Regions from separate parts of the Martinezella sp. CNPSo 3964 genome, predicted to be linked through region 1. Evidence: riboswitches for the same ligand, from Rfam matches in the RefSeq annotation. Region 1 holds a riboswitch; each other region holds the start of a gene.
The links. A riboswitch is a leader RNA that binds a small molecule or an ion and turns the genes downstream of it on or off. The one in region 1 is predicted to bind cobalamin.
Positions count from the first base shown of each region.

Region 2: linked by a shared signal. The riboswitch ahead of nrdH (glutaredoxin-like protein NrdH) and the one ahead of AC13Q5_RS05490 (aromatic ring-hydroxylating oxygenase subunit alpha) in region 1 are both predicted to bind cobalamin.
Region 3: linked by a shared signal. The riboswitch ahead of cobU (bifunctional adenosylcobinamide kinase/adenosylcobinamide-phosphate guanylyltransferase) and the one ahead of AC13Q5_RS05490 (aromatic ring-hydroxylating oxygenase subunit alpha) in region 1 are both predicted to bind cobalamin.
Region 4: linked by a shared signal. The riboswitch ahead of fdhA (formaldehyde dehydrogenase, glutathione-independent) and the one ahead of AC13Q5_RS05490 (aromatic ring-hydroxylating oxygenase subunit alpha) in region 1 are both predicted to bind cobalamin.

Region 1 is NZ_JBXSOW010000001.1:1,112,980-1,120,292, reverse strand. It holds gene phnF (phosphonate metabolism transcriptional regulator PhnF) at 1-177, shown strand, start outside; gene AC13Q5_RS05510 (FAD-binding oxidoreductase) at 182-1,612, opposite strand; gene AC13Q5_RS05505 (L-threonylcarbamoyladenylate synthase) at 1,645-2,619, opposite strand; gene AC13Q5_RS05500 (DUF6656 family protein) at 2,678-3,295, opposite strand; gene AC13Q5_RS05495 (ACT domain-containing protein) at 3,398-3,814, shown strand; cobalamin riboswitch at 4,018-4,221, shown strand; gene AC13Q5_RS05490 (aromatic ring-hydroxylating oxygenase subunit alpha) at 4,319-5,563, shown strand; gene AC13Q5_RS05485 (FAD-binding oxidoreductase) at 5,566-6,654, shown strand; gene AC13Q5_RS05480 (glycoside hydrolase family 25 protein) at 6,781-7,313, opposite strand, start outside.
Region 2 is NZ_JBXSOW010000010.1:117,955-125,267, reverse strand. It holds gene AC13Q5_RS26780 (hypothetical protein) at 1-716, opposite strand, end outside; cobalamin riboswitch at 878-1,095, shown strand; gene nrdH (glutaredoxin-like protein NrdH) at 1,343-1,564, shown strand; gene nrdI (class Ib ribonucleoside-diphosphate reductase assembly flavoprotein NrdI) at 1,575-1,970, shown strand; gene nrdE (class 1b ribonucleoside-diphosphate reductase subunit alpha) at 1,958-4,168, shown strand; gene nrdF (class 1b ribonucleoside-diphosphate reductase subunit beta) at 4,188-5,162, shown strand; gene AC13Q5_RS26755 (glycerophosphodiester phosphodiesterase family protein) at 5,359-6,183, shown strand; gene AC13Q5_RS26750 (HU family DNA-binding protein) at 6,308-6,586, opposite strand; gene AC13Q5_RS26745 (hypothetical protein) at 6,942-7,163, shown strand.
Region 3 is NZ_JBXSOW010000017.1:74,812-82,124, forward strand. It holds gene cobN (cobaltochelatase subunit CobN) at 1-3,367, opposite strand, end outside; gene cobW (cobalamin biosynthesis protein CobW) at 3,377-4,426, opposite strand; gene cobU (bifunctional adenosylcobinamide kinase/adenosylcobinamide-phosphate guanylyltransferase) at 4,432-4,956, opposite strand; cobalamin riboswitch at 5,098-5,495, opposite strand; gene AC13Q5_RS32690 (chloride channel protein) at 5,676-7,313, shown strand, end outside.
Region 4 is NZ_JBXSOW010000010.1:205,925-213,237, forward strand. It holds gene AC13Q5_RS27165 (hypothetical protein) at 1-563, opposite strand, end outside; gene AC13Q5_RS27170 (hypothetical protein) at 714-929, opposite strand; gene fdhA (formaldehyde dehydrogenase, glutathione-independent) at 1,030-2,220, opposite strand; cobalamin riboswitch at 2,445-2,644, opposite strand; gene aptA (omega-aminotransferase AptA) at 2,832-4,166, opposite strand; gene AC13Q5_RS27185 (cupin domain-containing protein) at 4,310-4,858, shown strand; gene AC13Q5_RS27190 (LLM class flavin-dependent oxidoreductase) at 4,986-6,302, opposite strand; gene AC13Q5_RS27195 (LLM class flavin-dependent oxidoreductase) at 6,321-7,313, opposite strand, start outside.

The DNA of each region.
Region 1 (7,313 bases):
CGCCGCTCCACCGACATCACGGCGCGGATGCCGACGGAAGCCGAGGCGCGCCTCCTGCAGCAGTCGCGCCTGACGCCCGTGCTTGCCTATGCCGGCGAAGACATCGATGCCGACGGCACGATCATCTCGTGCCAGATCGGCTGCTTCGCCTCGGAGCGGGTTGTCGTGACGGTTTGATATCTCAGACCTTGAGAACCTTTCCCGGATTCATGATCCCGGCTGGGTCGAAGGCCGACTTGATCCGTCGCATCAGATCCATCTCGATATCGGAGCGGATCGAGGCAAGCTCGTCGCGCTTCAGCTGGCCGATGCCATGCTCGGCCGAGATCGAGCCGCCATGCTGCAGCACCAGCCCATGCACGATCTTGTTGATCTCGCGCCAGCGGCCGATGAAACCAGCCTTGTCGGCGCCGACCGGCTGCGAGATGTTATAGTGGATATTGCCGTCGCCCATATGCCCGAAAGCGCAGACGCGCGCCCCCGGCATGGCAGCGACGACGGCCTTTTCGGCCTCCGCCATGAATTGCGGGATCTGCGCCACCGGCACGGAAACATCGTGCTTGATTGAGCCGCCTTCCGGCTTTTGCGCATCCGACATGCTCTCGCGCATGTGCCAGATAGCCTTCTGTTGGGTTTCCGAGCTGGCGATGGCCGCATCCTGTATCAGGCCGGCCTCATAACCCTGCTCGAGCAGCGCCGTCATCATCCGCTCGGCCGTCTCGGCCGAATCGGAGGTGGAGATATCAATCAGCACATACCAGGGATGCGCCGTCTCCAGCGGATCGCGCACGCCCGGAATATGCCGTGTGGTGAACTCGACGCCGATGCGCGGCATCAGCTCGAAACCGGTCAGCGCCGTGCCGCAAAGGCTTGAGGCGTTCTTGAACAGGGTCAGCGCGTCGTCGACCGATTGCAGGCCGGCAAAGGCGACCTGATGGCCGAGCGGCTGCGGGAAAAGCTTCAGCACGGCGCCGGTGATGACGCCGAGCGTGCCTTCCGCGCCGATGAATAGATCGCGCAGATCGTAGCCGGTATTGTCCTTCTTCAGGCGGCGCAGCCCATTCCAGATCTCTCCCGTCGGCAGCACGACTTCAAGGCCAAGGCAAAGCTGGCGCATATTGCCATAGGCAAGAACGGCCGTGCCCCCGGCATTGGTGGAAAGATTGCCAGCAATGCGGCACGAACCTTCGGAGCCGAGTGAAAGCGGGAACATGCGGCCATGTTCGGCCGCTGCTTTATGAACATCGGCGAGAATACAGCCGCCGTCGACGATCATGGTGTTGCCGACCGGATCGATATCGCGAACGCGGTTCATGCGCTCCAGCGACAGGATGATGTCGGAGCCACCCTCGCGCGGCGTCTGCCCGCCGACAAGGCCGGTATTGCCGGTCTGCGGCACGATGGCCGTGCCGGTCTCGCTGGCAAGTTTCAGGATCGCGGAAACCTCTTCCACGGAGCCGGGTTTCAGCAGTATGGGCGAAGCGCCATGATAGAGCCCTCGGTTCTCAACAAGATGCGGCGCGATTTCCGCAGGGTCTCGCACGGCATGTTTTTCACCGACGATGGCGGCGAAGCGATCCAGAAGGTCGGAAGAGGGGGCGGAGCTGCTCATGGCGTGTCCTTTGCCTGATGGTGTCGGGCTGATTATTCTCTGGGCGCGGCCGCGCGGCGCAGCCGGTCGTTGATGGCCTCGCCGAGGCCCTCGTCGGGAATATGGGAGAAAGCAATTGTCGTTGCACCGGTGGCGTCGGCGCGCTTCATGAAGTCGAAAAGGTTTGCTGCGGCTTCGGAGAGATCGCCTCCGGCGCTCAGATCCAGCACGGCAACGGCTTTTTCGATGCCGGCAATGTCGGGCGTCCCGAAGCGGATCAGCGTCTCGTTCTCGGAAACCTCCGTCGCATTCAGCCGCACGGCCGCTCCCGGCGCATAATGCGAAGCCATCATGCCTGGAGCCTCGATTGCAGCCGAAGCTTTCTTCTTGCGCTTCAGCGCCTTGCCGGCCACGCGCTCGATCTCGCTTGCCGCGAGACCGCCTGGCCGCAGCAGGCGCATCTCGCCGTCCTCGACCTTCACGATGGTCGACTCGACGCCGACGACCGAAGCCCCGGCATCGAGAATGAGGCTAATGCGTTCACCGAGATCGTCATGGACATGATCGGCGCTGGTGGCGCTGATCTTGCCTGACGTGTTGGCGCTTGGTGCTGCAAGCGGCCGGTTGAACGCGCGGATCAGATCGCCGGCAAAGCCTTTGGGTACGCGGATGCCGACAGTATCAAGCCCGGCTGTCGCCAGCGGGTGGATGCCGCTATCGGGCTTGAGTGGCAGCACCAATGTCAACGGGCCAGGCCAGAAGGCTTCCGCCAGCTTCCGAGAGGTAGGATCGAAGATCGCATAGCGCTCGGCCATGGCGAGATCGCTCATATGGCAGATCAGCGGATTGAAGCGCGGCCGCCCCTTCGTTTCATAGATGCGGGTAATGGCGGCTGGATTGGTGGCGTCAGCGGCAAGCCCGTAGACCGTCTCCGTCGGTAGACCGATCGGTAGACCCTCGGCAAGGGTTGCCGTCGCGACCTCTATTGCCGTTTGCGGATGTTCGAGAATGTCTATGTGTCGTGCCATGGCCTGCCTGCTTGCAGTTCAGGCCGTTCTTATGCTCTTCGAGTTTTGGGATCAATCGTCAAAGCTGGCGAATGATGTCGCGAAGCTGCTCGTTGCGGGCGCCGAGCAAAAGAACATTACGGATGGCGATCTGCGGATCGTGCGTGTGGAAGAGCACGCCGTTGCCGCGAATGTCGCGATTGATCGTCAGCTTCTTGTCTTCCGCTTGCTTGTCCGGATGGATGGCGACGGCGAAATACATCCGCGAATATTTCAGACTGATGTCTTCGAAGAAATTCTCTTCCTGGCCGATCCGGGCAAAGAAGTTGGCGATGTAGAAAGCCCAGTTCACCTGCTCATATTGCGCGAACTGCGTCCGCGCGGCTGTCACGTGGCAGTAGCCGAGATGCGGCGTGTCCTTCAGCGTGTGATGGAAGATGAGCTTCGGGAAACGGATTGATTTGTGGAAGCTGTTGAGCCGGTCATGTGTCTTTTCACCGGCATCTCTCAGCTTCTGCGCCGTGCGCACCGCTACTTGCTCATGGCTGATATATTCCCGCTCTTCCGCAAGCCAGTGCGACCTGTTGCGGTTGATGCGGCCCGTGCGCAGGAATTCGCTGTAGCCCGTTGTTGATACCGGTGGCGCCGGCTCGGGCTCGGCGGGCTTCCCAGCGTCGAAATATCTGAGTTTGGCCATGCCGGATCTCGCTTTAGACGTCTCTGGACGGCATGGTAGACGGAATAGCTTGAGCCGGGCTTAACCAATTTGAGACGCCGAACCTTGAGGAGACAGACAAACATGCCTGGAATTATCGATCTCAAGCAGCTTCTGTCCGGCATGAAGCCGAATCTCGTTGAAGGCGAATTCGTCTATTGCAGCGTCCCGGCATCGGCACTGGCCGATCATTTGCATCTGGAGCCGATCGGGCTGTTCCGAGAAAAAGAAGGTATAACGTTGATCCTTCCGCAGGAGGCGGCCCACATGGCAGCGCTTGCGGTCATGCCCGCCATGCGCATGATCACGCTCGAAGTCCATTCGTCCCTGGAGGCGGTCGGGCTTACTGCGGCCTTCGCCACGGCCCTTGGAAATGAGGGCATTAGTGCCAATGTCGTCGCTGCCTATTACCACGATCACATCTTCGTTCCGGCTGCCGATGCGGAGCGCGCCATGACTGCGCTGCTGGCGCTTTCCGCCACCCAGGCAGCCCGTCGATAACAGCTCTGTCGCATTCAGAATAAAGCGTCATCATTCGGGTGCGGATGGGCTGCATATCCGCATTTTGGCATGGTCGCATAAGCGATTGAATCATCTTCCTATAATGCCTTTTCGTGGAACCGTCTCGGCGTTCCGTTTCGCCTGTCGTCAATTTCGGAGCCGATGTCGCATTGCAGCGCAGCGGCTGACGGAACCGAGAGCTATGATGCCATCAATCTCAAGGTGCCGTCTGCTAGGGAGACGGAGAATTGGGAAGCCGGTCAAAATCCGGCGCTGCCCCCGCAACGGTGGTGGAGTGAGGCATGGCGAATAAAGCCACTGGGTCGGCCGACCTGGGAAGGTGCCATGGGGTTCTGGAAACAGGGCCGCTCCAGAGCCCGGAAACCAGCCTTGGGCGCATAAGGTTTACTGACCGCGGCGGGTGGTCGGGACATTGCTTTTGGCCGCTCCCAATCGGCCGCGCATGTCCTTTGCCCCCTTCCTGGTACTGCTAAGGATAGGCAAATGGACATCAGCAGCAAAGTTCTGCGGCAATTGAAGAACCACCGGACGGGCTTGAGCCTGGAGCAACCCTTCTATACCGATCCGGATTACTTCAAGCTCGATATGGAGACGATCTACTATCGCGACTGGCTGTTCATCGGCCATGATTGCGAAGTGCCGCGCGCGGGCAATTACTTCACCGTCCAGATCGGCGACTATCCCGTCGTGATCGCCCGCGGCCGCGATCAGGTCATCCGGGCCTTCCATAACAGCTGTCGCCATCGCGGCTCGCGCGTCTGCTCGACCGAGCGCGGCTCCTCGGCGAAGCTTGTCTGCCCCTATCACCAGTGGACCTACGAGCTCGACGGCTCGCTGCTCTTCGCCCGCCAGATGGCCGAGGATTTCGACAAGAGCCAGCATTCGCTGAAGCCGGTTCATTGCGAAAGCGTCGGTGGCTACATCTTCATCTGCCTCGCGCAGAACGCTCCCGATTTCGCGCCGGTTCGCGCCGCGATCGAGCCCTACATGGCGCCGCACCGCATCAGCGAAGCCAAGGTCGCCTTCCAGAGCACCATCATCGAGAAGGGCAACTGGAAGCTCGTCTGGGAAAACAACCGCGAATGCTACCATTGCGCCGCCAATCACCCGGAACTTTGCCGTACTTTCCCGGAAGCGCCGACCGTGACCGGCGTTCAGGGCGCAATGAACGATCCCGTCATCGCCGAGCACTGGCAGCGCTGCGAAGCAGCCGGCCTGCCGAGCGAGTTCAAGATTTCGCCTGACGGACAGTTCCGCGCCGCTCGCATGCCGCTGATCGAAGGTGCGGAAAGCTACACCATGTCCGGCCAGAATGCCGTCAAGCGGCCGCTCTCGTCTGACGTAACGATCAACGGCATCGGCACGATGCTATTGTTCCATTACCCGACGACATGGAACCACATGCTCGGCGACCACGCCATTTCCTTCCGCGTCCTGCCGATCAGCGCTGAGGAAACCGCCGTCACCACCAAGTGGCTCGTTCACAAGGATGCGGTCGAAGGCGTCGACTACAATCTCGAAGAACTGACCCACGTCTGGACCGAAACCAACGATCAGGACCGCCGCATCGTCGAGGAAAATGCCTTTGGCATTCGCTCGCCGGCCTATGAGCCCGGTCCTTATTCGGAAATCCATGAAGGCGGCGTCATGCAGTTCGTCGAATGGTACACGACATTCATGATCAACCGGCTGCAGGGCGACCAGGCCAAGCTGTCGGCGGTTGCCTGAGCATGAACATGGCCGTCTCCCATTCGCATCGACACCTCGACCAAATGCAGCCCTGGAGCGACAGGCAGCATATGCTCGAATGTCTCTCCGTCACGCCCGAGGCGCCCGATGTGATGACCTTCACATTCGGCTCCGACAAGGACAACTGGTTCCGCTATCTGCCGGGCCAGTTCGTGACGCTGGAGCTGCCGACGGCTCCGGAGCCGGTCATGCGCACCTATACGCTCTCCTCGACGCCGTCGCGGCCCTTCTCGGTCGCCGTGACGGTGAAGGCGCAGAAGGACAGTATCGGCACGCGCTGGATGTTCGAGAACCTGAAGCCCGGCATGCGCATCAAGGCTTTCGGCCCGCTCGGCGATTTCAGCCATATCCGCCATCCCGGTGAAAAATACCTCTTCGTCTCCGCCGGCTCCGGCATCACACCGATGATGTCGATGACGCGCTACATGTCCGATATCGCACCGCTGTCTGACATTACTTTCGTCAATTGCTCGCGCAGTCCGACCGATATCATCTTCCGCTCCGAGCTCGAATATCTCGCCCGCTTCATGCCGAACCTCAATCTTGGTCTCATCGTTGAAGGCTGCGGCCGCACCGATCTGTGGTCGGGGCTGAAGGGACGCATCGACAAGGCGAAGATCGGCCTGCTGGCCCCCGATTTCATGGATCGGACGATTTTCTGCTGCGGCCCGGAAGTCTTCATGGACGCCGTCCGCTCCATGCTGGAAGCGCATGGCTTCGACATGTCGCGCTACCATCAGGAAAGCTTTCAGCCCGCCAATGCGGCAACGCCGCTTGCCGAAGTTTCCGACGATGCCTCCGGTGAGGCTGCAACGACGATCCGCTTTACCATGGCAGGCAAGGATGTGGCCTGTGCCGCGGGGCAGACCGTGTTGCAGGTGGCGCGCGGCGCGGGCGTGCGCATCGGCGCGGCCTGCGAATCCGGCCTCTGCGGGACATGCCGGGTGATGAAGCTTTCGGGCGAGGTCGAGATGAGCCACAATGGTGGCATCCTCGATGACGAGATCGACGAGGGCTATATCCTCGCCTGCTGCTCGCGCCCGAAGACGGATGTTCAGATCGAGGCATAGCATCGACTTGAAAGCCGCCTCGCCAAGCTAGAGCAATTCCAGGAAAAGTGCGCAACAGTTTTCCGGGAATTGCTTAAAAACAAAGAGATAGAGCGGTTTCGCGATCCAAAGAAAAGCGGAAACGCTCTAGAAATCCTGATAGTTCAGCTCGTTGATTTCGACCGGCTTCGATTGTGGGGTCGAGGCCGTGACGACTGGGTCGATATCGACCATGAGTGAAATGAGGGTCTGTCGCGGCCCGCTGCACATCTGCGTGAGCGCGATCGTCAGGTCCGGTGCGGGCAGGGGTTTGGCCGGCAGAAGATCGCCCTGCGGCCAGATCCTGGCGAGCTGAACCTTCGTCATCGGCACGACGTTGACGTCGATATCGGTGAGCGTGCCCGGCACCCGATAGGGGCAGCTCTTCTCGGAACAATTGTCCGACGACGCAAACTGCCAGATGGCATAATTGTCCCAGTTGCCGAGCGGGAAGGTGCCTTTCACGTCGGGCTTGTAGCGCGCATACCACAGGGGCAGCCGCGACAGCAGCGGATAGGTGCCGCGATGATCGGCGATATAGCGCGCCGTGTTGTGATTGACGTAGAGAATGGGATAGCGCCCGGTCCTGACCTTGATGTGGGCGACGAAGATCTGCGCATCATCGAGCGACATGAATTGCG
Region 2 (7,313 bases), on a different contig from region 1:
AGAACTCCTTCCTCGCAGCCGAAGGCAACCAAGCGCGCCGACGTCGCCTCGCCGTGCAGGCCCGTGCAACGCTTGACCTCGCCGACCTGTTCCCCTTTGCGATCCAGCACGCGCAAACCGAGTCGCGGCGGCAACTCGCCTTCCTTGACGGGAGCCTCCATGTTCGGCACCGATACGAGGAGGTGGTTGCCCATCGGAACGGCGACGCCGTGATGGGCGGCGATGGTCTGGAATGAGCGAATATCGGGCTTACCTTCGGCAAGGCCGCTCTCCGACAGCAGATCGAATTTGTTGTCGCGATCGTAGAAGATCGCCACATCATTGCCGTGCGTCACCACATGCCCTGGCTTATCGCCCGTAATCGATGTCTGAAGCAGTTTCGGATCGGAAAGTTCGATATCGCGATGCTCGCCGTGGTCGGAGAGGGTGATACCTGTCGCAATAGCGTGGACCACATTCTTTTCACCTTGCACGGCAAAGATGGTGCGACCGGACTGGCTGAGTGACAGGGCGGCATAGCCGTCAACGTCGAACCGACCGATTTCCTTGCCGCTCGTGGCGTCGATTGCGCGGATGATCGGCCGGCTGTGATCGGCGACAAATAACCGCCAGCTTTCCGTCTTGTTTTCGTCGTCTGCAAAGGATGGAAAGGGAAACAGCAAGGCGCAAGCCAGCGATGAGGCCGCAAGGAGGATACCAGATCTCGTGTTCGGCATGAAAAATCCTTTATGTAATAACATTACATAGACAACGTAATAAAGTAACCCTGCGTTTGTCCAGCCCCTCCATGCTCGCCTGAGGCGAGATTGTTGGAGCTTATCAACATCGAAAATGGCTTGAGGCTATCGAAGCAATTGACGTAATTTTAACTGAAGATACTATATATAGTGTTCGAGGTTCTTCTGATTCGCAAGGATTGGAGGCTAAGATGGGAATCCGGTCGGCAAGCATGATGCTTGTCAAGCCGGAGCTGCCCCCGCAACTGTGAGCGGTGAGCATTCGTTTGATGACGTCACTGAGGCGATGAGCCTTGGGAAGGCAGGACGAATGTTGTGACCCGCGAGCCAGGAGACCTGCCTTGAGCATTGACGTCCACGGGCGGGGTGTCCGGCTGGCGAGCGATAGTTCTGCGGCATGATCGCCGCCGTCACTTCCTCGAAGCCCCCGCATCAATAACTTCGGGGTGAAGTGCATGTTCCTGAGTATCCATAGTCGCCCGCGCGAATGACGGCCGCTTAATGCGCCCGGCAGCCGCCTAGGTTTGCCCCATTTTTCACTCCGCCGAGCGGGCACCATCCGATGCCCGAGCGATTTTCTATGCCCATCCATACGAGGATATCTCATGAGCATCACCGTTTATAGCAAGCCCGCCTGTGTGCAATGCACAGCTACGACCCGCGCCCTCGATCGCCAGGGGATCGATTACACCATCATCGACGTATCGGCCGATGCGGCGGCATATGAGCTGGTGCAGGGTCTCGGCTATCGCCAGGTTCCGGTCGTTGTTGCCGGCGAATTGCATTGGGCCGGCTTCCGTCCCGACATGATCAGCGCTCTTGCCTGAGGAGCCGGCGGTGGGGGAGATCGTCTATTTCTCCAGTCGATCGGAGAATACCCATCGCTTCGTTGCCAAGCTTGCTTTGCCGGCCGCTCGTATTCCGCTTGCCGCGGGAGACGAACTTCGCGCGACATCGCCTTACGTCCTCATCGTCCCGACCTATAGCGGTGAAGGCGGCAAGGGGGCCGTACCCAAACAGGTAATCCGCTTCCTCAATGATGCGGGCAACCGTTCGAATATCCGCGGGGTCATCGCCGCGGGCAACAGCAACTTCGGCGCGACCTACGGGATCGCCGGCGACATCATCTCTGCCAAATGCCAGGTGCCGTATCTCTATCGGTTCGAGCTTTTGGGCACTGACGAGGATGTAGCCAATGTCAGACACGGATTGGAACGATTTTGGACACGCTAAGCTCTTCTTTGTCGCCGGATGCGGGCGAAAAACCGCAGGGCACTTTTTCTCATTCCGCGAATGACCGGCCAGCGAAGGCCACGGAAACGGCATCGGATTATCATGCCCTCAACGCGATGCTGAACCTCTATGACGAGCAGGGAAGGATCCAGCTCGACAAGGACCGCATGGCGGCCAAGCAATACTTCCTCCAACACGTCAACCAGAACACGGTCTTTTTCCATAACCTTAGGGAAAAGCTCGATTATCTGGTAACGGAAGGCTATTACGAGCAGGAGGTGCTCGACCAATATTCCTTCAATTTCGTGCGCGATCTCTTCGATCACGCCTATGCGAAGAAGTTCCGCTTCCCGACCTTCCTCGGCGCCTTCAAATATTACACCAGCTATACGCTGAAGACCTTCGACGGAAAGCGTTATCTTGAGCGCTACGAAGACCGTATCTGCATGGTGGCGATGACGCTGGCGGGCGGAAACGAGCAGCTCGCCCGCGATCTGGTCGACGAGATCATCTCCGGCCGTTTCCAGCCGGCAACGCCGACCTTCCTTAATGCCGGCAAGAAGCAGCGCGGCGAGCTGGTCTCCTGCTTCCTGCTGCGCGTCGAAGACAATATGGAATCGATCGGCCGGGCCATCAATTCTGCTCTGCAGCTGTCGAAGCGCGGTGGCGGCGTGGCCCTGTCACTCACGAACATTCGCGAGGCCGGCGCGCCGATCAAGCATATCGAGAACCAGTCGTCGGGCATCATTCCTGTCATGAAGCTGCTGGAAGACTCCTTCTCCTATGCCAACCAGCTTGGCGCGCGGCAAGGGGCGGGCGCCGTCTATCTGAATGCCCACCACCCGGACATCATGCGCTTCCTCGATACCAAGCGCGAAAATGCCGACGAGAAGATCCGTATTAAGACGCTGTCGCTCGGCGTCGTCATTCCGGACATCACCTTCGAGCTGGCGAAGAACAATGAGGATATGTACCTCTTCTCGCCCTACGACGTGGAGCGCGTCTACGGCGTGCCGTTTACAGAGATTTCGGTGACGGAGAAGTATCGCGAGATGGTGGCTGACAGCCGCATCCGCAAGAAGAAGATCAAGGCGCGCGAATTCTTCCAGATCATTGCCGAAATCCAGTTCGAGAGCGGCTACCCCTACATCATGTTCGAAGACACGGTGAACCGCGCCAATCCGGTTGCCGGCCGGATCACCATGAGCAATCTTTGCTCTGAAATCCTGCAGGTCAGCGAAGCCAGCGAATATAGCGACGACCTCTCCTACAAGCATATGGGCAAGGACATCTCCTGCAATCTCGGCTCGCTCAACATCGCGGCCGCCATGGACAGCCCCGATTTCGGCAAGACGATCGAAATGTCGATCCGCGCGCTGACGGCTGTCTCCGATATGAGCCACATTTCTTCCGTGCCCTCGATCGAGAAGGGCAACGACGAAAGCCATGCGATCGGCCTCGGCCAGATGAACCTGCACGGCTATCTCGCCCGCGAGCACATCTTCTACGGCTCCGAAGAAGGCGTCGATTTCACCAACATCTATTTCTACACCGTCACCTACCACGCCATTCGCGCCTCGAACCGGCTTGCGGTCGAACGCGGCCAGAGCTTCAAGGGCTTCGAGAATTCGAAATACGCTTCGGGCGAGTATTTCGACAAATACACGGAGCAGGAATGGAAGCCGGCAACCGAGCACGTTGCGGGAATCTTTGAAGAGGCAGGGATCGCTATCCCGACCCAGGAAGACTGGCTGGAATTGAAGAAGGCCGTCATGGAAGGCGGGCTCTATAACCAGAACCTGCAGGCCGTGCCTCCCACAGGATCGATTTCCTACATCAACCACTCGACCTCTTCGATCCATCCGATTGTCTCGAAGATCGAGATCCGCAAGGAAGGCAAGATCGGCCGCGTCTACTATCCGGCCGCCTTCATGACCAACGACAATCTCGACTACTACCAGGATGCCTATGAGATCGGGCCGGAAAAGATCATCGATACCTATGCTGCGGCGACGCAGCACGTCGACCAGGGCCTGTCGCTGACGCTGTTCTTCCGCGATACCGCAACCACCCGCGATATCAACAAGGCGCAGATCTACGCCTGGAAGAAGGGCATCAAGACCATCTACTACATCCGGCTTCGCCAGATGGCGCTCGAAGGCACGCAGGTTCAGGGCTGCGTTTCCTGCACGCTCTGAACTTTGAGGGACCATGAAAATGAATATGCAATTCAAGCCGGCAAGCCGCGTTCGCGCCATCAACTGGAACCGCATCGAGGACGACAAGGATCTTGAGGTCTGGAACCGCCTGACCGGCAATTTCTGGCTGCCGGAAAAGGTGCCGCTGTCGAACGACATTCAATCCTGGGCGACGTTGAAGCCGGAGGAGCAGCAGCTCACCATCCGCGTCTTCACAGGCCTGACCCTGCTCGACACGATCCAGAACGGCGTTGGTTCGGTCAAGCTGATGGCCGACGCCGCAACGCCGCATGAAGAGGCCGTTCTGTCGAACATCTCCTTCATGGAAGCGGTCCACGCGCGCTCCTATTCGTCGATCTTCTCGACGCTGTGCCTGACCCCTGATGTCGATGATGCCTATCGCTGGTCCGAGGAAAACGAGTTCCTGCAGCGCAAGTCGACCCTGATCATGGAGCAATATTCCTCAGACGACCCTTTGAGGAAGAAGGTCGCCAGTGTGTTCCTCGAGAGCTTCCTGTTCTATTCGGGCTTCTATCTGCCGATGTTCTGGTCGAGCCGCGCCAAGCTCACCAACACGGCCGACATGATCCGTCTCATCATCCGTGACGAAGCCGTGCATGGCTACTATATCGGCTACAAGTTCCAGCGCGGGCTGGAGCGGCTTTCGGAAGAGCGCAAGCAGGAGATCAAGGATTTCGCCTTCGATCTGCTGCTGGAGCTCTATGACAACGAAGCCAAGTACACCGAGGCGCTCTATGACGGCGTCGGGCTGACCGAGGACGTCAAGAAATTCCTGCATTACAACGCCAACAAGGCGCTGATGAACCTTGGCTACGAGGCGCTCTTCCCCGCCGAGGCCTGCAAGGTCAACCCGGCGATCCTGTCCGCACTTTCGCCGAATGCGGATGAGAACCATGATTTCTTTTCCGGCTCGGGCTCGTCTTATGTCATCGGCAAGGCCGTTACGACCGAAGACGAGGACTGGAATTTCTGAGATTGCGTGTGCGACGGCCTGGATATGCCGCCTGTCATTTCCGATCGCGGCCATTCGGCTGCGATCGCTGTCCTCAAGTGCCGCTCGCAGTAACCGCCTTGTGCTTTGCAGATCTGTCAAAATCCCATGATACGCCCCGCCAAAGACGTCCGGTTCCGGACGATTCGCGCGTATTCCCGCGAGGTGAGGACCTATCATGGACTATGCCGACTATATCGCCGACCCCTCGCGAGATTGCGCGATCGTCGTCCATCGCGGCATCTGGCGCGCTGCGCCGGAAAATAGCCTGCTGGCGATCGATCGAGCGATTTCTGCCGGTTACGATGCGGTTGAGATCGACGTGCGATGCAGCAGCGACGGCGAGTTCTTTCTCCTGCATGACGATACGCTTGAGCGAACCGCCGGCCTAGCCCAGGAGGCGGAGGGGTTGACGCTCCACCAGCTGTCGAGCCTGCCTCTGCGTGATCGTGACGGCGGAGAAGCGAACCGGATGACCGGGGAAAAGCTGCCGAGCCTGAAGGATGTCTTCGACCTCACCCGCGGCAGCATTTTCCTGCACCTCGACGTCAAGCGCAGAGACATGATCCCCGGTGTGATCGCCTGCGCTCGGGCGATGGGCGTCGATCGGCAGGTCGATTTCTGGGGCGATTTGAAAACCCAGGACGATCTCGCCTGGATCCGGAGTAACGTGTCGCCGGAGATGGTTCTCTTCATGGCGAAGACGCGCCTCGGTGCCGCGGACGCCGAAAACCAGCTCGATCTTCTGTTTCAGCTCAACCCACTGCTTTGCGAAATCTACTTCGACAGTCTTGACCAGCTCTCGGCCCGCAAGGCGCTTTTTGTGGAGGCGGGTGTGCGCCTGTGGGTCAATACGCTCGATTCCGTTTCCTGCGCCGGCTTCACGGATACTGCCGCGCTAGAGGACCCTGCGGCGATTTGGGGCAGGCTTATCGATGCAGGCGTCTCCGCGATCCAGACGGACGAGGCTGAGGCGCTGAGGACCTATCTCAAGACCCGCTAGTCAGGCGTTCCATGTGATCATCCTGACTGGTCGCGAGGCGGTGTTCACCTTCGCTTGGAAATGCAAATGGCCGGCTCTAACAGATAGAGCCGGCCATTGAATCATCGGAACTTAACGATCCGGATTACTTGTTGAGTGCATCCTTCAGCGCCTTGGCCGGCGTGAAGGCGAGCTTCTTCGATGCGGCAACCTTGATGGTTGCGCCCGTTCCGGGATTGCGTGCTTCGCGCGCCGGCGTGTCCTTGACTTTGAACTTGCCAAAGCCCGGGATCGAGGTTTCGGCGCCGGATGTTGCGGCTCCGGCAATGGCTGCAAAGACGGCTTCGACAATCGCCTTGCTCTGGACTTTGGTAAGCTTGTGGTCTGCAGCAATCTTGTCTGCGATTTCATTGGTAGTGGTCATGAGGCTTCCCCCGCATTGATGACACCGGAATCATTTCCATTGCCGATGTCCATTGTCACCTGGAGTCCGGGCGGGAAAGGCCTAGAATGCCTGTGTTTCCACAGGTTCCAACGCTTTGAAGCCATTTGATGCGCCTTTTGCAGGTGATTTTCCGGTTGAGCGCTCAGCCCAACAGCCGATTGGAGGGCGGCAAGTCATCTCCGCGGATGCCTGCGAATCTGCTGAAAAGGCCAGAATCGGGGGCTTTGCCGCTCCTCTTTGTTATTCGGATGCGAGTTTTGGAGAAGCAATCGAGGCTGGCCTTTCGCGTGGCAGGTCTATAGAGGCTTGCTCAAGACGAATGGATGGACAGGTAATGGAACACGAGATCAAGATAGACAATCGCGGCGATTTCGGGCTTTGGGCCATCGAGGTCGCAAAGCAGATCATCAGTGAAGAGGGTTTTGAGCTGGCAAGGGCGGCTCGGGACGGCACGGACGATGATGTCCGCGCGGCCGGTAATGCGCTCGGGCAGGTAATCACCAATGCGCTGATGGAGGTCTATGACGGTCTGACCGAAAATGCGGATGAAGACTAGGATCATCTCCGAGAATTGCGGCCAATGATCGGCACACTTGCAGGATTAGTATGTCCTGGATTGAATTTTAAAAGTTGCACCAACTTAAAATCGCAGCCTTACAATCGCGAACTGGCATTCCCATATAGGGGCGGAAATGATTTTCTGCCC
Region 3 (7,313 bases), on a different contig from region 1:
GCCGCTCCCACCCCTTCTCGTCGATAAGCGCCTGCAGACCGGCACCATAGGCTCCGGGTTTCGACCCAAAAATGCGATAGCCGGCCCTGCGGCGGGCGGAGGCTGCGTCGAGGCCAGCCGCTTCCAGCCGCGCGATCTCGCCACGCATGCGCTCCGCAATCGGATTGTCGCTCGCATCCTCATCGAGCATGCCGACTGCGCGGATTGCCTTGTCGAACAGGGCGATCTGCTCGGGAAACGCATCACGGAAAAAACCCGAGATACGCAGCGTGACATCGACACGCGGCCGCCGCAGCATGGCCGGCGGTATGATCTCATAGCCCGTCACGCGGCGAGACGTCATGTCCCAGACGGGCTTGACGCCGATCAGCGCCAGAGCCTGCGCGACATCGTCGCCTCCCGTCCGCATGTTCGACGTGCCCCAGGCGGTCAGGCCGAAGGAGACGGGCCATTCGCCATGGTCCTGCACGTAACGGCGGATCAGCAGCTCGGCCGATTTCTTGCCAAGCTCGTAAGCGGCCGGCGTCGGCACGGCACGGCTGTCGACCGAGTAGAAGTTCCGCCCCGTCGGCAAAACGTCCGGCCGGCCGCGCGTGGGCGCACCGGAGGGGCCAGGCGGAACGAAACGGCCGTCGAGGCCTTTGAGCAGGGCCGAGATTTCCGCATCGCCGCAAGCGAGGATGGACGGCTGGAGCTTCGAGGTAATCTCGCTGAGAACCGCGCGGGTGTTTGGCCAGTTCTCGGGGCATGCCGTTTCGCCAGAGACCAATTGTGCGGCCAGGAGTTCGATCCGCTCCACGGTATCGCCTTGGGTGCGCCAGGGGGTGTCAGAGATACTTTGCAGAATAGAGGGACGCGGGCCGGTCCATTCGGCGGCCATGTCGCAATCCAATGGATCGAACGGTTTGATCGGAGAGATACCCCCCTCTGTCAGCTTCGCTGACATCTCTCCCACAAGGGGGGAGATTGGCGGGAGTGTGCCGCTTCGCCTTGCCAGATCTTTATCATTAGCGTCAGCGGACTCTATCTCGATTTGATGTCGGGGGGCACCGCGAGCCACCAATCTCCCCCCTTGTGGGAGAGATGTCGCGAAGGCGACAGAGGGGGGTGCCGCACTCTCCACACCCGCCAAACTCTCCATCATCGCAAAAGCATCCCGCGCAATCGCCCGCTGCAGGCTCTGATCGCCACCCTCGCCAAGCCCGCGCGGCACTCTTGCCAGCGCCACCGTCAAATCCGCCAGCAACCGCCCGGAGGGCGAAACGCCGAAGATGTGCAGGCCGTCGCGGATCTGCATTTCCTTGAGATCGCAAAGATAGGCGTCGAGCTTGCGCAATGCCTCATCTTCGCCCTCGCCCTTGGCGATGCCCGCATCCTGATCCAGGCCGATATCGGCGACGAGATCAAGGATCTGCTTGCGGAGCAGACGGATACGGCGAGGGTCGCCCCCTGAAGCCTCGTAATATTCATCGACCAGCGCCTCCAGATCCTTCAGCGGACCGTAGCTTTCAGCGCGCGTCAGCGGCGGTGTCAGGTGGTCGATGATGACGGCGCTCGTGCGGCGCTTGGCCTGCGTGCCCTCGCCGGGGTCGTTGACGATGAAAGGATAGAGGTTCGGCAACGGCCCGAGGATCGCTTCGGGATAGCAGGCTTCCGAAAGCGCCAGCGCCTTGCCCGGGAGCCATTCGAGATTGCCGTGCTTGCCCATATGGATGACGGCATGAGCACCGAAGGAGCGACGCAGGAAGGCATAGAAGGCAAGGTAGCCGTGCGGCGGAACGAGATCGGGAGAATGATAGCTCTCCTTCGGATCGATATTGTAGCCGCGCGCCGGCTGGATGCCGACAAGCATCTCGCCGAAGCGGGCGAACGGCAGAGCAAAGCCGGTGTCGAGCGCGTAAGGATCCGCCTCCGGCTCACCCCAGCGCGCCGTAATCTCATCCTGAATCTGTTTCGGAAGTGACGCGAAGAAATCCTTGTAGTCGCTGAAGGAAAGCATCTCGCGAACGACACGGCCATCATGCCCGGAATTTGTCGGGCCTTCCGCCATATGCCGCATCAGTGCATCGCCATCGGCAGGCAGATCGGCAACGCCGTAACCCGCAGCCCGCATCGCCTTCAGCACCTCGATCGTGCCTGCCGGCGTATCCAGCCCGACGCCGTTGCCGAGACGCCCATCGCGGTTGGGATAGTTCGCCATAACAAGCGCGACACGGCGATCGCCGGGCGGCGTGCTGCGCAGCCGCGCCCAATTGGCGGCGAGCCGCGCCGTATAGCGCATGCGGTCCTCAAGCGGTTCGCTGGCGACGATATTGGCCTCAACCCTCTCGTCATAGCGGGCAGCCGCCTTGAAGGACACGGCGCGAGCAAGAACGCGGCCATCTACCTCGGGCAGCGCTACATTCATGCCGAGATCGCGGGCCGAAAGCCCCTGTGAGGACGCCTCCCAGGCTTCTTTCGACGACGCCGAGAAGATGGCCTGCAGAACGACGGCCTCGCCCGTCTCCAGCACCGTCGCTTGACGATCCGCGCCCGGCGCCGAAACCGCAAAGCCGGTGGCATTGATGACCACGCCCGGCTTCAGCTCGGTAAAAACGCTTTCGAGAATGCCGACTGACACTGCATCCTTCAGGCTATAGGCAAAGACCGGCAGCGGCCGCATACCCTCGGCGATAAGCGCCTCTATCATGGCTTCGACAGGCTTCGTCTCACCGCTCTGGACCAGCGCGCGATAGAAGGAAATGGCAACCGTCGGGGGTTCGAATCCTACAGGGATCGCCATCTCGGCTTTGGAAACTCTTCTCCACTCCTCGACGCCGATCACGCCCTTGCCCGGCCACCAGATGCCGGCCTTCATTAGAGGCGCGGCAGGCATAGGCTTCTCGCCACCCAAGAGCATCGCCTCGGCATAGGCAAGAAATGCCCTGGAGTTCGCTTCGCCGCCTTCGATCAGATAGGACCACAGCGCATTGAGGTCATCGAGCGCGACATTGGAAAAAGGCGTCAACCCCGGATCGGGCTTCGAATCTCCCGGCAGCGCCGCAATCATTGCACCCTGGCGCGCCGCACAGGCATGCAGCGCCTCCAGAGCATAGTGGAAATAGCTCGCGCCTCCGAGCGCCCGTACGATGATGAGCTTCGCATGCCGGGCCGTCCTGTCGATATAGGTATCGACGGACATCGGATGCTTGAGGCTCATCAGGCTCGCAAGTCGAAGGGAACGGCCGCCCTCGCCGTACGCTGCGGCAATCGCCGCAAGCTCGGTATCGGCGGCAGACAGAAAGAGGATATCGCCGGGCGACTGCCCGAGATCGATTGCCTCTTCGCCGTCGCTGATCGTTCCCTTCTGTGCCAGGAGGAGATGCATGGATTTCCCTTAGACCAGCGCTTCGATCGCCCTACGCACGACGGTCTCGTCCATCTCGTGCAGGCCGATCACCACAAGCCGTGTCGCGCGCGCTTCGCCCGGCGTCCAGGCGCGGTCGAAATAGGTGTCGATGCGGCTGCCGACGGCCTGCAGCTGCAGGCGCATGGGCTTACCGGGGACATCGACGAAGCCCTTGAGGCGCAGCACGTCATGCTCCGCGATCACGCCCTTCAGCGCATCGATGAATGCGGCCGGGTCGGCAATCGGGCCGAATTCGACGACGAAGCTGTCGAATTCGTCGTGGTCATGCGGCGTGCCATCCTCGTGCTCCAGCTCGTGATGGGATTTGCGGTTGACGATATCGTCTTCGGTGCCGATGCCGAGGCCGAGCAGGACGGCGGCTGGTACGTCGCCGTTCTTCGCCTCGATGATCGTCGGCTTGCGCACCGTGCGCGAGGCGACTTCGGCGCGGACGCGGCCGAGACCATCGACATCGATCAGATCGGTCTTGTTGAGCACGATCAGATCGGCGCAGGTCAGCTGGTCTTCGAAAAGCTCTTCGATCGGGCTTTCGTGATCGAGCGAGTCATCCTCGACACGGCGGGCTTCGACTGCGTCATGATCATCGGCGAAGCGGCCGGCGGCGACGGCGGCGCTATCGACCACGGTGATGACGCCGTCGACGGTAACATGCGTACGAATGTCCGGCCAGTTGAAGGCGGCGACCAATGGCTGCGGCAGAGCAAGGCCGGAGGTTTCGATGACAATGTGATCCGGACGCGCATCGCGCTCCAAAAGCTTCGTCATGGTCGGGATGAAATCGTCGGCGACGGTGCAGCAGATGCAGCCGTTGGTCAGCTCGATGATATCGTCTTCGGTGCAGTTCTCCGCGCCACAGCCCTTGAGTACGTCGCCGTCGACGCCGAGATCGCCGAACTCGTTGATGATCAAAGCGATCTTCTTGCCGCCGGCATTCTGCAGGAGGTTGCGGATCATCGTCGTCTTGCCGGCTCCCAGGAAGCCGGTGATGACGGTGGCGGGAATCTTTTCCTGGTTCATATTCATCAACCCTTCATTTTCAGCGGCAGCCCCGCTGCGATAAAATAAACTTCGGCACTCGCCGCCGCGACCATCTGGTGCAGGCGGCCGGCGTGGTCGCGAAACTCGCGCGCCATGCGATTTTCAGGCACGATTCCAAGGCCGACCTCGTTCGATACGAGAACGAGCCGTGATCGTGCGGTCGGCAGAAAGGCAGTCAGGCCAGCAAACTCCGCGACCATATCCCGCTCGGCCATCATCAGGTTGGTGACCCAGAGCGTCAGGCAGTCGATAAGCACTGCCCGCCCCTCGGCGTCGATGGCGGCGAGCTGCCCGACAAGGTCTATCGGCTCCTCATGCGTCTGCCATTGATCACCGCGGTCAGCGCGATGCTGGGCGATGCGCTCACGCATCTCGTCGTCCCACGCCTGCCCTGTCGCCACATAGTGACGTTCGAGGCCGGCATCCGAAATCAGGGATTCGGCAAATCTGGATTTGCCGGAACGCGCGCCCCCAAGGACGAAGACTGCTCGGGAAATTGAAGACGACATGCCTTATGCCCGCTCCCACGCAAAAGCGGAGGTCGGCAGCCTACAGCTGAAACCGGAAAAAGGGCGTCTACACGCCAAAAACTCATCTTGTGCCACGACAACCTCCGTGCTGGCAGCGGAACTCACGTTCCAGAACAGGCTCTGTGCCCGGCACGCATGGCAGGTCTCCTGGCTCGCGGATAAGGCGCCGCGACGGGGGCAGACCGAAACCGGTCGCCCCCGATCGTGCGCCAGCGGGTCTTTCTCGCCTTCCCAGCATCCATCATGAAAAGGCGGACGATTCGTAGAATGAGAGGCGTCCAGCCCCGGTTGATCATGATGCCACGCCAGTGGCTTTTTCGATTTGCGCCCGCCCCGCCCGGTTCGCCCCATGCGAACCATCGACGAAATAGACTTCAAACCGAACGAAAGACCCTGACCGCTCTACAGTCGCGGGGTCGGCTGTGATGAGAACGCCCGGCTTGGGTCCGTCCCGTCACATTCCCTTTTCATCCCATGCGGCAGATCGCCGCTCAGGAACCATTCGTTATGCCACAATGATTAGGCTTTCACTTAGTTCAAGTCAATCAAGGGCATGGATGCGACCTGCGCCATCCTGATTGCGAAATAGGTTGAAAATTCCCATAAAACCAACGGCTTTTTTGCCGTATTTCTTTGATGTTAGGAGTTTATAGAGGGTCAGCCCTCACATTCTAGCAAAAACGTACCGTTAGCTTCCCATGTTGCAGAAATTCCAACCGCGCCGCCTCGGCGTCTTCTCGGCCTTATTCGATCTTGGTCGGTTCAGGGCATTGCTGCGCCGTGGCGAATTGGGACTTGTTTTCGCTGGCGCGCTGGTGGGAATAGCTTCGGGCTGCGCCGTGACGGCGATGAGTTACATCTCGCGCAAACTTCACAGCGTCATCTATGGCATAACCGACTACGAGCGACTGAGTTCGGCGGCAATGGCGATTCCCGACAAATCGGTATTGTTCATCGCGCCGATCGCCGGCGGCATCATCCTCGGCATCATCCTTTATGTATTGTCGCGCACACGCAAAAAACCGATGGTCGACCCGATCGAAGCCAATGCCCTGCATGGCGGTCGCATGTCGCTCACCGACAGTATCATCGTCGCGGTGCAGAACCTAATCTCGAATGGATTCGGCGCGTCTGTCGGGCTTGAAGCAGGCTACACACAGCTCGCCGCCGGCATCGCCTCGAAATTCGGCTACAAGATGCAGATGCGTCGCGCGGATCTGCGCATGCTCGTCGGCTGCGGCGCTGCCGGCGCTATTGCCGCCGCATTCAATGCGCCGCTCACCGGTGCCTTCTACGCCTTCGAGCTGATCATCGGCAGCTATTCGATCCTCACGTTGACGCCCGTCGTCGTCTCGGCACTGATATCGACGATGATTGCAAGACTGCTTGCCGGCGATGACTTCGCCATCGACATCGATCACTTCGGTGCGATCGTCCCGGCGGACTATCTCCCGGCCATCCTGCTCGGCGCTTTCTGTGCCGGTATAGGCATCCTGATCATGCAGGGCGTTGCCTGGGTCGAGGAACTGGCACGCAAGAGTTCCATCGCGCCGCCCTTCCGGCCCGCACTGGGCGGCCTGGTCGTCGGAACACTGGCGCTGATCTCGCCGCAGGTTCTTTCGGCCGGCCATGGCGCACTGCATCTCAATCTGTCTACGGACGTGACGCCGGGCGCCTTGGTGGGTCTATTCCTGCTGAAATCGCTCGCCTCGGCGATATCGATCGGCTCCGGTTTCAGAGGTGGTCTGTTCTTCGCCTCGCTGTTCATGGGCGCGCTGCTCGGCAAGATCTTCGCCTATTGCGCCCCCTATTTCGATCACGCAACGCTGACGCCGGTCGTCTATGCCGTGGTCGGCATGAGCTCGCTCGCTGTCGCGATCATCGGCGGCCCGCTGACGATGACCTTCTTGGCGCTTGAAATCACCGGGGACTTCCCGATCACCGCTCTCGTGCTGGCCGCCGTCATCACCTCGTCGCTGGTGGTGCGCACCACCTTCGGCTACTCCTTCGCGACATGGCGCTTCCATCTGCGTGGCGAAAGCATCCGCAGCGCCCATGACGTCGGCTGGATCCGCAATCTGACCGTCGCCCGCATGATGCGCCCCGACGTGCATACCGGCAGCATCGACATGAGCATCGAGGAATTCCGCAGGAATTTCCCGATCGGCTCGGCCCAGCGCGTCATCCTCATCGACAAGAACGAGAAATATTCCGGAATGGTCCTCGTGCCCGATGTCTACGCGAGCCCGATCGAAAAAGACGACGAGGAGCACGGACTTGCCGATTTCATTCGCCTGCGCAACGAGTTCCTGCAGCCGCAGATGAACGCCAAGCAA
Region 4 (7,313 bases), on a different contig from region 1:
GTGCGCTTCGGCTTGGCTGCTTCTGCAGCAGCCGGTGCGGGAGCGGCTACGGAAGCAGCCTTTGTCCGAGTAGCCTTGGGTGCTGCCTTGGTAGCAGCAGGCTTGACAGCGGCCGACTTTGCCACCGCTGCGGGCTTGATAGCTTTCGCCTTCGGCTTCGTCTTCGAGGCCGCTGCCTTGCCTCCGGTCTTTGCCGCATTCAGAAGTGCGACGCGACGCTGGCGGTTCTGCTCGAGAGCCTGCCGGAAGCCGGCATCATGCTCTGCGTGATAGGCGAGATCATCGAGAAACTCAGCCACGTCCTTGATCGCGTCGACGACAACATAGCTCAATCCACGACCGGCGTTGACCGAGTCACGACCGACCGTCACGCCAAAGCCACCGGGAACACGCTGAAACCAAGTGGAGCGCCACTTCTTGAAACCTGCCGTGTCTCGCTCGTACTCCTCCAGATATGCCTTCTGTTCCGCTACTCGAGCACGAAATGTATCAACAACATTGCGTGCGCCAGCCTTCGGCTTATCAGCCTTTTTCGAAGTCCATTTCTCAAGAAAGTTTGCCATTGATCCGATCTCTTCAGGTTAGCGTTCTTTGTCAAGCCGCCGTTGCTTAGGAAGCGATGACGAAGCTCCTCCGCATGGATGCCCGCATATATGTAAAGGATAGATGTATAATGGCAACATAATACGTCATTATTATCGATAAATCGGCCTCTACAACCGCCTTTGGAGACCAGGCGCGCTCAAATTTTGCGAGTTTTCCGACCCGATTAGCCATTTCCAGACATGATCCGGAACTTCGGCAAGGCGTGCTGCGGCGCATACTTGCTCGAAATGTTCTATGGCGGCGCACAAACCTGCAGGTGTATCGACGAAGCAATTGATGCCGTCTCTGGCTTTTGCCGCCATTTTGTTGTCCGGCAAACTCATATGCGTTCACCGCTACAACACCGAGGGCAGAGATACCAACCTCCGCCCTCTGCCTGTATTCACCTCAGGATCACTCCGTGATCCTGTAAGTTCTTCTTTACTACGCCGCCTTCGTCAGCTCGCCGTGCGGATCGAGCACGAACTTCGTTGCAGCACCTTGATCGAAGCTCTCATATCCTTGTGCTGCATCTTCAAGAGAGATGATCTTGGCGTTGACAATATCGGCAATCGGCAACCTGTCGTGCAGGATTGCCTGCATGAGCTGGCGATTGTACTTCAGCACCGGCGTCTGCCCCGTATGGAAGGATTGCGCCTTCGCCCAGCCGAGACCAAAGCGCAGGGACAGGCTGCCTTGCTTTGCAGCATTGTCTGCGGCACCAGGATCCTCCGTCACATACAGTCCGGGTATGCCGATCGAACCAGCCGCTCGTGTAATCTCCATCATTTGATTGAGCACGATTGCCGGCTGTTCCCCGCCAGAATGACCACGCGCCTCGAAACCGACTGCATCGATCGCACTATCCACTTCATTGGTGCCGACGATCTCCGCGATCATATCGCCCAGACGATCGCTCTTGGAAAGATCGATGGGCTCGAAACCAACCTTGGCTGCATGTGCAAGCCGATCCTTGTTGAAGTCACCGATCATGACGACGGCGGCACCCAGGATACGAGCGGAAGCAGCAGCAGCCAGACCGACCGGTCCTGCACCTGCAACATAGACCGTGGAACCCACACCGACGCCTGCCCGAACAGCACCGTGAAAGCCTGTCGGCAGGATATCGGAAAGCATGGTCAGATCGCGGATCTTTGCCATGGCCTTGTCGCGATCGGGGAACTTCAGCAGGTTGAAATCCGCATAGGGCACCATGACATACCGCGCCTGGCCGCCGATCCAGCCGCCCATGTCGACATAACCGTAGGCACCGCCGGCGCGCGACGGATTGACCGTCAGGCAGACGCCGGTGTCCTGCGACTTGCAGCAACGGCAGCGGCCGCAGGCAACATTGAACGGGACGGAGACGATATCACCGACATCGAGCATCTCGACATCGATACCCTTTTCGATGATCTGCCCGGTGATCTCATGCCCGAGCACGAGGCCGGGCATCGCAGTCGTGCGGCCACGAACCATGTGCTGATCGGAACCGCAGATATTCGTGGAGATCACCTTTAGGATCACACCATGTTCGATGCGTCGGCCGTCCGGCGCCTCCAGCTTCGGATCGTCGATATCGCGCACTTCGACCCTGCCGGGCCGCATGTAGACCACGCCTCTGTTCCCAGTCATGCCATCTCCTCCTTGATTGAACGCTTGATGATTGCCCGAATGTCGGACCTCTTCGGATCGGCCCGCTCCTCAACGGGCTGAACGGCGGCAAAATCGGTCTCGGGAGCGGCAACTTTCGTGCCATCCAAGCCGGCGCATGCGTGACTGATGGGAAGCTGTGCGAGATTGAAACGGGGCTGATCTCAGGAAACCCCCATTCACCTCTCGATCGCCCACCGCGATCAGTCAAGCATGCCGTCAAGGCTGGTTTCCGGGCTTCGGACCTGTCCATTCGGATTTCCCGACACCTTCCCGGCACTTCTGCCAGTGGCATCGATCAGGACATTCGATCCGCTACCGTTGCGGGGGCAGCACCGGCCTGTGACCGGTTTCCCAATTATCCATCGGGACGCTTTCCGATGGCACCTTGAACATGTCCAGAAGATCACGGGAGGAGCCGTGTTGCGCATGAAAAAACGACATCGTCACCCAGCTGGGCGACATGAGATGCTTTCATTCCAGATGACGAGCCGCTGCCGGCAATCATGTCGTGGCAAAGGATGGAAGCGACCGTACAGCTTCTCGAATCGAGCCTGACCGACGCTATCTACACCGGCCAGGCTCAGAGATGATTAGGCTACCCGCTTCAAGGCATCGCCAAGCATGGAGACGATCGTTTCGATCTCAGCGCGCTCGATGATGAGCGGCGGAGAAAGCGCGATGATATCGCCGGTTACGCGGATCAGCAGGCCCTTCTGGAAGCAATCGACGAAGACGTCATAGGCGCGCGTGCCGGGAGCGCCATCGCGCGGCGCGAGTTCGACAGCGCCGACGAGGCCGAGATTGCGGATGTCGACCACATGCGGCAGGCCCTTCAGCGAATGCAGCGCATTCTGCCAGTCCTCGGCCAGCTCGGCTGCACGCGTCAACAGACCTTCTTCCTCGTAGATTTCCATGGTCGCCAGGCCGGCGGCGCAGGCGACAGGATGGCCGGAATAGGTATAGCCGTGGAAGAGCTCGATCTGGTTTTCTGGGCCGGTCATCAGGCCGTCATAGACCTTGCGGCTGGCAAAGACGGCGCCCATCGGTATCGTGCCGTTGGTGATGCCTTTTGCCGCCGTAACGAGATCGGGAACGACACCGAAATATTCCGTCGCGAACGGCGTGCCCAGACGGCCGAAGCCGGTGATGACTTCATCGAAGATCAAAAGGATGCCGTATTTGTCGGCGATGGCGCGCAACCGCTCCAGGTAGCCCTTCGGCGGCAGGACGACGCCGGCTGAACCGGACATCGGCTCGACAATGACTGCGGCGATCGTTTCAGCACCGTGCAGGGCGACCAGCCGCTCCAGATCCTCGGCAAGCTCGATGCCATGAGCCGGAAGGCCCTTGCTGAAGGCGTTGCGCTCGACGTCGAGCGTGTGGCGCATGTGGTCGGCGGGGATCTGCGGGAAGACACGACGATTGTTGACGAGACCGCCGACGGAAATGCCGCCGAAGCCGACACCGTGATAGCCCTTTTCACGGCCGATGATCCGAGTGCGCGTGCCCTGCCCGATCGCGCGCTGATAGGCGATGGCGATCTTGAGCGCGGTGTCGACGGATTCAGAACCAGAGCCCGTGAAGAACACGCGATCAAGTCCCGCCTCCGCACCGCCCGGCGCATGTGCGGCAAGCTTTGCCGCGAAATCGAAGGCGATCGGATGCCCCATCTGGAAGGTTGGCGCAAAGTCCATGGTGGAGAGCTGGTGTTCGACCGCCTGTGCGATCTTCTTGCGGCCATGGCCGGCATTGACGCACCAGAGCCCCGCCGTTCCGTCCAGCACCTTCTTGCCGTCGACATCGGTGTAATACATGCCGTCGGCCGCGGCGAGCAGGCGGGGAGCCGCCTTGAACTGCCGGTTCGCCGTGAACGGCATCCAGAAATTGTCGAGAACAGGGGTGTTCGGATGGGTGATCTTGTCCATGGTCGCCTCCATTGCGCTATCTCTGACATCAGCGATTTTCCTGTTCCGAACAAGTCCTTTTCTCACTACATTTAAGCCATTGATTTTACTTATATCACATGAGATGTTTTCGATATTTCGAACATCTGAAACCTGGAGCCATGATGTCCGTCGATATCGGCAATCGCCTGCGCCATCTGCGTCTGGCGCACAATCTCTCCCAACGCGAGCTTGCCAAGCGGGCGGGCGTTACCAATTCGACAATCTCGCTGATCGAATCCAATTCGGCCAATCCGTCCGTGGGCGCGCTGAAGCGCATTCTCGACGGCATCCCGATCGGACTTGCCGAATTCTTTGCCTTTGAACCGGAAGCGCCGAAAAAGGCCTTCTATGCGGCCGAAGAATTGGTCGAGATCGGCAAAGGCCCGATTTCCTATCGCCAGATCGGCGAAAACCTCTTCGGCCGCAGCCTGCAAATCCTGAAGGAGTGCTATCAGCCAGGAGCCGATACCGGCAAGGTACCTCTGGTGCATGAAGGAGAGGAAGGCGGTATCGTGCTCACCGGCCGCCTGGAGGTGACAGTGGATGACGAACGTCGCATTCTCGGCCCGGGCGATGCTTACTATTTCGAAAGCCGCCGTCCGCATCGCTTCCGCTGCGTCGGGCCGTATCCCTGCGAGGTCATCAGTGCATGCACGCCGCCGAGCTTTTAACGAACAAAAGAGCTTGGCCCGTCGATCATTCGCCATAGACCGTAGGAAGAGACGCAGATGACCCTGAGATCGAGGTATTTGATCTCGGGGTCATCCACTACCGTATGGCTTGCCCGTGTAACTACCGTCACGCCGTCTGGGAAAAATGCCGCAGCGGCCGGCTTTCTTCTATCTTATCCGGCAGGCCAAGATTGGAGCGCAGGGTCGCATCGGCATATTCCCTGCGATAGACACCGCGCTCCTGCAAAATCGGCACGACCTTCTCGACGAATTCGTCGAAGCCGCCGGGCGTCAGATGCGGTGCGAAGACGAAGCCGTCCGCCGCGTCGGCCTGCACATAGCGATTGATCTCGTCGGCGATACTTTCCGGCGTTCCGACGAACTGCTTTCGAGCGGTGACGCGGATGGCAAGTTCGCGGATGCTAAGGCGATCCCGCTCGGCAATCTCGCGCCACGACTGCGCCGTTTCCAGCCGCCGTTTGATATCCTGATTGCTGGCGCGGCCCTGAACCAGGTTCTCTCCGGAAACATCCGGATCGACATCCGGCAGCGGTCCATCCGGATCATAGCTTGAAAGATCCCGGTTCCAGACCTGTTCGAGAAACACGATCGCGCTCTTTGGACTGACCTGTTGCAGGCGTATCGCTTTCTGCTTCTTGTCAGCATCCTCCTGCGTATCGCCTATGACGAAATTGGCTCCAGGCAGGATTTTCAAAGCGTCGGGGCTGCGATCATATTTCGCCAAACGCTTCTTTACATCCGCATAGAAGGCTTGTCCCGCCTCAAGCGAGCCATGGCGGGAGTAGATCAGGTCTGCATGGCGAGCCGCAAATTCTCTTCCCTCATCGGAATCTCCTGCCTGAGCGATGACGGGAGCGCCCTGCAGCGAGCGCTCAAGCCCCGACCGTCCAGCAATATCGAAATATCTCGACCGGATCGAAAAATCGCCGCCGCCCCAGATGCTCTGTGCAGCTTCGATAAACCCACGCGCACGTTCGTAGCGCTGCTCATGGGGAAGGTGATCCGCGCGACGGAAATTCGCGCCGGTAAAGGCGTCGGGCGAAGTGACGACATTCCAGCCGGCACGTCCGCCGGACAGGATATCCAGTGTCGCCAATTGCCGGGCCAACACATACGGCTCATTGAAGGTGGTCGTCAGCGTACCGATCAGGCCGACATGTTCGGTAATCGAGGCAAGTGCCGTCAGAATGGCAAGCGTATTCGGCCGGCCTGCAACATCCAGCTCGTGAAAACGACCCTTCTGCTCACGGATGCGCAAGCCTTCCGCCAGGAATATGAAGTCGAACTTTCCTCGCTCGACCGTTTCGGCAAAATGGCGGAAGGACGCAAACTCGATCTGGCTTCCCGCGGCCGGATCGCTCCAGACCGTGAAATTATTGACGCCCGGAAATTGGGCTCCAAGAATTACCTGCTTCTTCGTCATGGGGCTCTCCTTGGAAATTCAGGCTGCGTTGGTATAGCGATTGCCGACTGCCGGCAGGCCAAATCGGCTTCTCAGCGGTCCCGTGGCGACCGGGCCAAGAAGTGATCGGGTCCTCAGCGCCGGAATAAGCTCGTCGAGCACATATGCCGCCTGCGCCGCGGGATCGCTGAGGGCGAGGCGAATACCGGTGATACCCGACCTGGCGAACTCACCAAGTTGCACCACATAGTCGTCAACCGATTTCGACGCGGCGTCGATGACGACGTCGACGATGAATGCTCGCACCCTATTCTCGTCCGCAGAGCGGATAGTTTCGACGACAGTGGCAATGTCCGGGCTATCCGGATGGACGAAGACGATATCGGCCGCCGAGGCGAGGGATAGGTCCTTCCCATGACGATAGGCTGCGGCGACCACCGGCTGCCCCTGAGGCGGGCGCGGCGTGATCGAGGGGCCGAGAACTTGAAAGCTGCTGCCCTTGAAATTGATGTAATGCAGCTTCGAGCCATCCAGAAATCGCTGGCTTTCCCTGTCTCGGATGATTGCCCCATCTTCCCAACTGTCCCATAATCCGCGAATGACGTCGACGACATCAAGCGCATCCTGACGCAAGGCGGAGCTTTCCGTTGCAGGAAAGCCATTGAGGGCGCCGATCGCTTGGCGGGCATGCACGGCACTCAACTCATCATGTTGCTGAACCAGGAAACCCGCCCTGCCCTCGCTTACGAAATCCAGCGTCGCAATGGCGGTCGAGATATGAAACGGCTCCAGGAAATTAACCGCAGCGCCGGGGATAATTCCGATATTGCTGCTGCGTGCTGCAAGCCAGTTTGCGAGCAGCACGGCATCCAGCCCATCTCCGTCGGGACGGGCAAAGCCATCTTCCAGCGTCACGAAATCGACCACTGTGTCGAAACGCGCTATAAGCGCCCGCCAGACATTTTTCTGCGCATCGCGCGGATTACGGGATTGCGCGGCGACATCTAAGCCGATGCCGAGCCTGAGACCATT